Regions from separate parts of the Pseudoalteromonas sp. BSi20311 genome, predicted to be linked through region 2. Evidence: predicted binding sites of a transcription regulator. Region 2 holds the regulator's gene; the other holds the start of a gene.
The links. The regulator ArgR, encoded in region 2, controls arginine synthesis, uptake and breakdown. The targets are predictions, from matches to a motif close to ANTGAATANNTATTCANT.
Positions count from the first base shown of each region.

Region 1 (4,251 bases), on a different contig from region 2:
TTAATTTTTCAGCAATCGATGACTTACCGCCACCAACAGGGCCAAGTAAATAAAGCACTTGTTTACACTCTTCTAAGCCTTGCGCAGCATGTTTTAAATAAGACACAATTTGTTCAATAGCGTCTTCCATGCCATAAAAATCGGCAAATGCGGGGTAACGTGCAACAACACGGTTCGAAAATAAGCGACTTAAGCGAGTATCGGTAGCAGTATCTACCATTTTAGGCTCGCCAATGGCCATCAGTAATCGTTCAGGTGCACTGGCATAAGCAGACTTATCGGTTTTACAAATTTCTAGAAATTCAGCAACACTGTACTCTTCTTCTTGTGTTGATTCATAACGCGCTTGGTAGTGATCAAAAATAGTCATAATGACCTCCGAAACCTACTTGGAAAATGTATTCACTATTTAAAGTCTAGTCACGAATTTAATTTATTGTGCAATAAAATTAAAAATTTATATGAAAAATGATCATGATGCGCTTTTATAAAACAACCTACGTATAAACGCGATTAATGCAAATTGTAGGCATAAAAAAAGACGCCTAAGCGTCTTTTTTAAAAACTAGTATTAAACTAATTATGCGAAGTTAGCGTTCGCGAATTCCCAGTTAACAAGTGACCAGAAACCTTTAAGGTAATCTGGACGCACGTTACGGTAATCAATGTAGTATGCGTGTTCCCATAAATCCACAGTTAGGATTGGAGTAACACCTGCATCTGTTAACGGTGTTGCAGCGTTAGATGTATTAACGATGTCTAGTGAACCATCAGCTAGTTTAACTAACCAAGTCCAGCTTGAACCAAAGTTATTTACTGCTTTGTCGTTTAACGCGTCTTTAAATGCGTCAAATGAGCCCCATTTCGCGTTAATTGCATCAGCAACTGCACCTGTTGGAGCGCCACCGCCATTTGGAGATAGGCTGTTCCAGTAGAAAGTGTGGTTCCAGATTTGAGCAGCGTTGTTGAAAACACCGCCTTCTGAAGAACAAACGATTTCTTCAAGTGATTTACCTTCAAACTCAGTGCCTGGAATTAAACCGTTAAGTTTAGTCACATAAGTGTTGTGGTGTTTACCATGGTGAAACTCTAACGTTTCTTGTGAAATATGTGGCTCAAGTGCATCAATTGCATACGGTAGTGACGGTAGTTCAAATGCCATTTTTTATCTCCATCTTCTTTTGGTTGATAGTCTATTTAGTAATACGTAATGCCTGCACAAACAGGGCACTTATCTATACCAAACAGGAATATAGTGTTACTATAATTGTTGAGTATTTTACTCAAGTTTTAGCAAACAGCAATGCTATTGCTAAAGCTATTTAAGATTGAGGCTTTAATTGCCTATTTTAATCTATATATCTGAGGCCACAGTGAAACTTTTTCAAGGCCTAATGTGTTCGCTATCGTCATTTTGAGGTTGTAAATGGAAACCATCGATAAAATTAAACAGCAAATTGCTGAAAACCCAATCATCTTATACATGAAAGGATCACCAAAACTGCCTAATTGTGGTTTTTCTTCACAAGCATCACAAGCGTTAATGTCGTGTGGTGAACCGTTTGCTTATGTAGATATTTTACTTAATCCAGACATTCGTGCGGAGCTTCCTGCTTACGCTAACTGGCCTACTTTCCCACAACTTTGGGTTGAAGGTGAGTTAATTGGTGGCTGTGACATTATCATTGAGATGTTTCAACGTGGTGAATTACAACCGTTGATCACTGAAACAGCTGCAAAGCATAAACCTGCAGACGCTGAATAAGCGTTTAGGTTAAAAAAAGCTGCAATTTGCAGCTTTTTTTGTATTTAAGCTTCTAATTTTTGAATGCATAAACTCATTCTCTAAAGCCCTAAATAAACTCTCTTTAAAGATAAACCGGAGTTTAATCTAGTGAGCTGCTCGAATAATATTTTATAAAAACGTCTCATCATCAGCAATATCAAAGGTAAACTGCTAGTTAGCAAGAGTCCTAATTTGTATGCTTACTTTATCAATTAACACAATTAACACCTCCACTTTGATTTTAATTACAAGCCATTCGTATAAAGCATTTAAGTCGATAAAAATAACAAGCAGGGTTCAGCTTTTATTACAAAGGTTAGTTTTTATAACTTGAGTATTTTATGTTGGCTGTCTTTTATTACCTGGCAGCTTTAACGCTAATGCTTATTAAAATAACAAATCACACCGTTGGCAAAGCAAATACTGATCAGTGAAATTAAAAATAAGCCAATAGTAAACATTCGAACATCCTCAAAATTTATATAGTTATGCTGTAATCGAATAGCATGCCATTTTTTATCTTATTGAATTTATTCGGTTTTTAATTTTATCCTTTTTGTTTTACATGTCCGCGGACATAAAAAGTGTCCGCTGCGGGCACTTTTTTGATTTGTCTATGGGATGAGGTTACCTCAACGTAAAGCAAAGCAAGTTGTTAATTAATGCATAACATGAGGGGAGCGTTTAAATCTATTGAATAAACTATGCGCTAATAGAAGCCGCTGTAATTAAATGTCGTGTTCAGATGAATTACTAATACAGCACAAAAGAGGAAATAGCACCTAATGAATAGTTATTCATTTTTGGCTCACCTTACGTTTACGTAAACTGCTAGTCGTGCATGCTTTTTGTTTACAAGTTTTTAAAAATAACACCGGTGTCAATCTATTTTTCGATTCGATATCTATGCAAATGTTAATGGTTGGCATTATTTTATGATTTTTAATTAAGTTGAAATATATTCAATATAATGAATATGTATTCATAAAAATATTGACTCAAGGGTGGAATAACGCTAATTTTGTTCGTCTGTTAGCAAATCGTCGAGCCGTTCATCAACGTTAACAGCGCAGCAAGGGGAGGGGTCCATGTTATATGACTCAAAACTAGAAAAAGATAATTGTGGCTTTGGCTTAATAGCCCAAGTTAATAACCAAGCGAGTCACCGACTCATTCGTACGGCGATCACCGGTTTAGATCGCATGCAGCACCGCGGTGGTATTTCTGCTGATGGTAAAACGGGTGATGGTTGTGGCTTGTTATTACAAAAACCAGACAGCTTCTTTCGGGCTATTGCTGCCGAGAATAATTGGCATTTAGGTAAAAATTACGCCGTTGGGATGATTTTCCTCAATGCTGATCCGGTACTAGCACAAGCAGCCAAAGATGTTTTAAGCGAAGAACTAGAAAAAGAAACGCTAAATATTTTGGGCTGGCGTGTGGTTCCAACTGATCCATCAATGTTAGGACCTATTGCTCTAAAACAATTGCCAGGTTTTGAACAAATTTTTATTAGTGCGCCAGAAGGTTGGCGTTCTAAAGATTTAGAACGCCGCTTGTATGTTGCACGTCGTCGTGCAGAAAAGCGCCTAATGGACGATGAATCATTTTATATTGCGAGTTTATCTGGGCTAGTCACAATATATAAAGGCTTAATGATGCCTGCTGACTTGCCTAATTTTTACCTTGATCTTGCGGATATTCGCATGACCAGTGCTATTTGTGTTTTTCATCAACGCTTCTCTACAAACACACAGCCTCGCTGGCCTTTAGCGCAACCATTTCGTTATTTAGCGCACAATGGTGAAATTAATACTATTGAAGGTAATCGCCAATGGGCACGTGCCCGTTCTTATAAATTTGCTTCGCCACTTATTCCTGATTTACAAAGCGCAGCGCCGTTTGTTAATGAGACAGGGTCTGACTCATCTAGCCTCGATAATATGCTGGAGCTATTTTTAGCTGGTGGTATGGATTTATTCCGTGCGATGCGCATGCTAGTGCCGCCAGCATGGCAAAAAAATCGAGCTATGGATGACGACTTACGTGCGTTCTATGATTTTAATTCTATGCATATGGAACCGTGGGATGGCCCTGCAGGCATTGTTATGTCTGATGGGCGCTTTGCAGCCTGTAACCTAGACCGAAATGGTTTACGTCCAGCGCGTTATATTATTACTCAAGATGGTTTTATTACTTTAGCTTCTGAGGTGGGAATTTGGGATTACACCGCTGACGAGGTGGTAGAAAAAGGACGTGTTGGCCCAGGCGAGCTACTGGTTATTGATACCAAACTCGGAAAAATTTGGCATTCAGATGAAATTGACCAAGACTTAAAATCACGCCACCCTTATAAATCGTGGTTAGAAGAAAACGTTAAACGCTTAACACCTTTTGAAGCACTGACTGAGCAAGATGCAGGTAATCGCTCATTCGATGATGCAACTCTAGTCAAATACCAAAAG
Region 1 covers NZ_BADU01000103.1:23,612-27,862, reverse strand. Annotated here, with positions in the region: gene P20311_RS12055 (PrkA family serine protein kinase) at 1-370, opposite strand, end outside; gene P20311_RS12050 (superoxide dismutase) at 581-1,162, opposite strand; gene P20311_RS12045 (Grx4 family monothiol glutaredoxin) at 1,427-1,765, shown strand; gene gltB (glutamate synthase large subunit) at 2,875-4,251, shown strand, end outside.
Region 1: gltB (glutamate synthase large subunit) is a predicted target of ArgR. The motif match lies at 2,756-2,773, and genes of this name have one in related genera.

Region 2 (4,251 bases):
ATTAACTACTTCAGTACCCGCGTTTTGGATACGTGGAGTCAGTGCAGCCACTTCTTCATCAGTGAAAGTAACACCTTCAACTTGAGAAAGTAACGGTAGGATAGTTGTGCCTGAGTGGCCACCAATTACTGGAACTTTAACGCTTGCTACGTCAACGCCTTTAAGCTCAGCAATGAACGCTTCAGAACGGATCACATCGAGTGTTGTAATACCGAATACACGTTTAGCATCATAAGTACCTGCTTTTTTAAATACTTCAGCAACAATTGGTACAGTGCCGTTAACTGGGTTAGTAATAATACCCACAAGCGCTTTAGGACAGTTAGCAACAATGCCTTCTGCTAGTGTTTTGATGATACCAGCGTTAACATTAAATAAATCAGCACGATCCATACCTGGCTTACGTGGCATACCCGCTGGGATAAGAACGATATCACAACCTGTTAATGCTTTATCTAGTGCATCTGCACCAAAACCTGCAACTTTAACATCTGTTGGGATGTGAGAAAGGTCAACAGCAACACCAGGAACTACTGGCGCAACATCATATAGTGATAATTCAGAGCCAGCTGGTAAACCTGTTTTTAATAATAAAGACAACGCTTGACCGATACCGCCTGCAGCACCTAATACAGCAACTTTCATTGGAATTCTCCGTGATTTGAGGTAGGAAATATTTGTGGTTCATAAGATAAAGAAATTAACGACTAAAAACAAATTTATCCTGCCTATTTTAGCTATATTTTCGACCATAGTTGTAAACTTTGCTGTTTAAACGCGCAAAATGGCAACTTAAGCAAACAACTGCTGCATAATTATGCATTTTTGTGTAGAATTTGCAGTATCTATTACATAACTAATTAGACACTATGCAACCACAAGATAAACAAGAAGCATTGGTTAAAGCCTTTAAAGCACTTTTAAAAGAAGAAAACTTTGGCTCACAAGGCGAAATAGTTGATGCGTTAAAAGAGCAAGGCTTTGATAATATTAGCCAAAGTAAAGTGTCGCGAATGTTAAGTAAGTTTGGCGCGGTACGCACCCGTAATGCAAAACAAGAAATGGTATACTGTTTACCCGCCGAAATGGGGGTACCAACCGCTAAGAGCCCATTACGCCAGCTCGTTATTGATATTATGCATAACGAAATGATGATTATTATTCGCACCAGCCCAGGCGCTGCGCAGCTAATTGCCCGTTTACTTGATTCATTAGGTAAAGCAGATGGCGTATTAGGAACAATTGCCGGCGATGACACTATTTTTATTGCGCCAGCGAAAGTATCAGAAATAGACCTCACATTAGAGCGTGTGCGTATTTTGTTTGATACGGTTTAAACTCGTTTGGTTATCACTGTTACGGCTATACTGATACGTAGCCGTTACTGGCTTGTTTTATAACTGCTTTAAAAATCGCACTGAGGGTGCAAAAAACGCAGAGCCCATATCTGCTTGAGTAAAATCAAGCCAATGGTCGTAATACTCCCCCTGCCCTAATCGGCTATTGAGTACTTTCTCGAACGCATCCCCTTTAGCCGAGCACGTAATCATTAACATCCCCTGCTCATACACATCGCCATAAGGCATGCTTTGGTTAAGTAACAGTGCATGACCTTGGTCATCTTTTAATTCACTTCGGGTTGCATGGCTGCTCTCAAGTGCGGGGCTTATTAGGGTATTGTCGAGACGAGTACGCCCCATTATTTGTTCTTGTTCTTGCAACGACAAGTGCTGCCATAACGTTAAGTCATGCTTATAGCGCTGAACATGAATATAGCTGCCTTGATCTTCAAAGCTATCAGGCTTATTAACGAGGGCCGTTACCCGTTTTTGACGACCATGCGGGGTATCACCGGCATAAATAAAACCATTAAAATCACGGCCATCTAAAAAGCGAAAATTACGAATTTGCTCAACCAGCTCAACATCAGGGTTGAAAAGTTTTAATATTTGCAATGCAAACAGGTGGTTTACATCTTCTCTGTCTGAGCGGATTTGTACAAATAAATCGCATGGCCTTGCACTCATCACAAAATCGCTATGGGTGATATTAGGAAAGCTTTGCAGCTCACTTGGCATATAATCAGGCAGAATGTGTGGCCAATATTGCGCGCCAATGGCGACCATACAAGAAAGCATAGATTCAGAGAATTGATCACTAAACTCATCTTCAATATCGCTCACTTTTTTAAGCTTAGCGCGAAGTGATTCGTCGTGACCATCAAGTACATTAAAAAATAAGTGCAAACCGTGTAAGTTTGCTTCAGCACAAATCCCTGATTGCGCTTGCGCCATTGTCATTCCTTACTTTTTAGAGCAAAACACAGCGATTAATTACGATTCAAAAAAAATTCACCGTGTGCGGTTTTATTTTTATTATAACCTGTTCATTAATTTCAAATGACTGGCCATACTGAGCTGCAACTTCTATTTCTTGTTCAGCAATAACCACAGTGTATACATAAGCAGAGCCAATAAAGCGACTACTTAGTATAGTTACGCACTCACACTCCAGCTCGTTATCATTATTACTGGCAAGTTCAAGTTGATGTGGGCGCACATAAATAACACCCTTTTTAGCCACTGCGCATTGCTGTGGCAGTATTGATTTAACCACACCAAACTGTGTTTTATATTCAGTTGCTGTTAATACAGTTGCGCTTAAGTATATGCCCTGACCCAGAAATTCTGCAACCTCCTTTGAACGTGGTTTAGCAAAAAGCTGTTCTGGCGTACCTTGCTGCGCAATTTTACCTTGGTGCATAACCGCTAGCGTATCTGAAAAAGCAAACGCCTCTTCTTTTGAGTGAGTAACAAACACAGCCGATACTTGCTGCGCCTTAATAATGCGCCTAATGTCGGCAATTAACTCAAATCGTACTTGGGTATCAATATTAGAAAATGGCTCGTCAAGTAACAGTAAGCTAGGTTTATAAGCTAATGCGCGTGCAATCGCTACTCGCTGCTGTTGCCCACCAGAGAGTTGATGAGGGAATCTATCGGCGCAGCCTACCAAGTGTACCAGCTTTAGCATTTCACTTACGCGTGCGTGTTTATCTGCTTTGCTCATGCCGCTTAGCCCAAACGCAATATTATTAGCCACCGTTAAATGCGGAAATAACGCATAGTCTTGAAACATCATGCCAATATTACGATGCTCTGGTGACACAAACGTATTAGCATCACTGACTAGCTTACCATCAATAAATACCTGTCCTTGTTTGGCTTCAATTAATCCTGCAATGGCTTTTAGTGTGGTGGTTTTACCGCAGCCACTGGCTCCGAGTAAACACACTATTTCGTCTTTACCTAAGGTTAAATCTAAATTATCTATCACCTTAGTCCCGTTATATGCATAGCTCACGCCTTGTAAAATCAAACTACTCATTTAGCTACGTTGCTCCATTGAACGGTTAATAAAATATAACGGAATAAACCCCACCACCACAATAAACAAAGCCGATATAGAGGCCAGCTCTAATTGTTCATCGCTTACATACTGAAACACATGAGTTGCTAAGCTTTCAAAATCAAAAGGCCTTAACAACAATGCTGCGGGTAGCTCTTTCATACACTCGATAAAGACCAATAAACCGGCGGTTAATAAGCCTCGGCGTAATAAAGGTAAGTGCACTAAGCGTAATGTGTGGCCTTGGCTTTTCCCCATTGACTGGCTTGCCATATCAAGGGAGGGGCTAATACGTGAAAAGCTTGACTCTATGGCACCATGTGCAACTGCGTAAAATCGCACTATATAAGCAAAAATAATAGTGACTAAGCTGCCAGTAAGTAATAAGCCAATATCTAAATCATAAGGGGTTAAAATGCGGTTAATGGTGTTTTCTAATAGTGTTAGTGGCAACAATACCGCTATCGCTAATACTGTGCCGGGTAACGCATAGCCCGTACTGGCCAAACGCCCAGGTATTAATGGATTTGTTTGTTTAGCAATGCGCTGATAAAACACCACTAAAACACTCAGTATAATAGTCACCACACTGACTACAGCCGCCACTTTTAAACTTTGCCATGCATAGCTAAAAAACTCACTATTCCACGCTTGATCAAAATACATAACTGCATATTTGAGCAATACAACCATCGGAATAATAAACGAAATAATTAAAATAAAGCTACAAAACCCCGTTGCTAGCCACGCAGACTTGCCTTTGAGGATATAAAGCGCTTCACTGTTCACACTCGATTGACGCTCAAACACCGCTTGGTTACGACGGCTAAAACGCTCGGTGAT
Region 2 covers NZ_BADU01000156.1:100,293-104,543, reverse strand. Annotated here, with positions in the region: gene mdh (malate dehydrogenase) at 1-645, opposite strand, end outside; gene argR (transcriptional regulator ArgR) at 870-1,337, shown strand; gene P20311_RS16375 (Dyp-type peroxidase) at 1,395-2,294, opposite strand; gene P20311_RS16370 (ABC transporter ATP-binding protein) at 2,341-3,387, opposite strand; gene P20311_RS16365 (iron ABC transporter permease) at 3,388-4,251, opposite strand, start outside.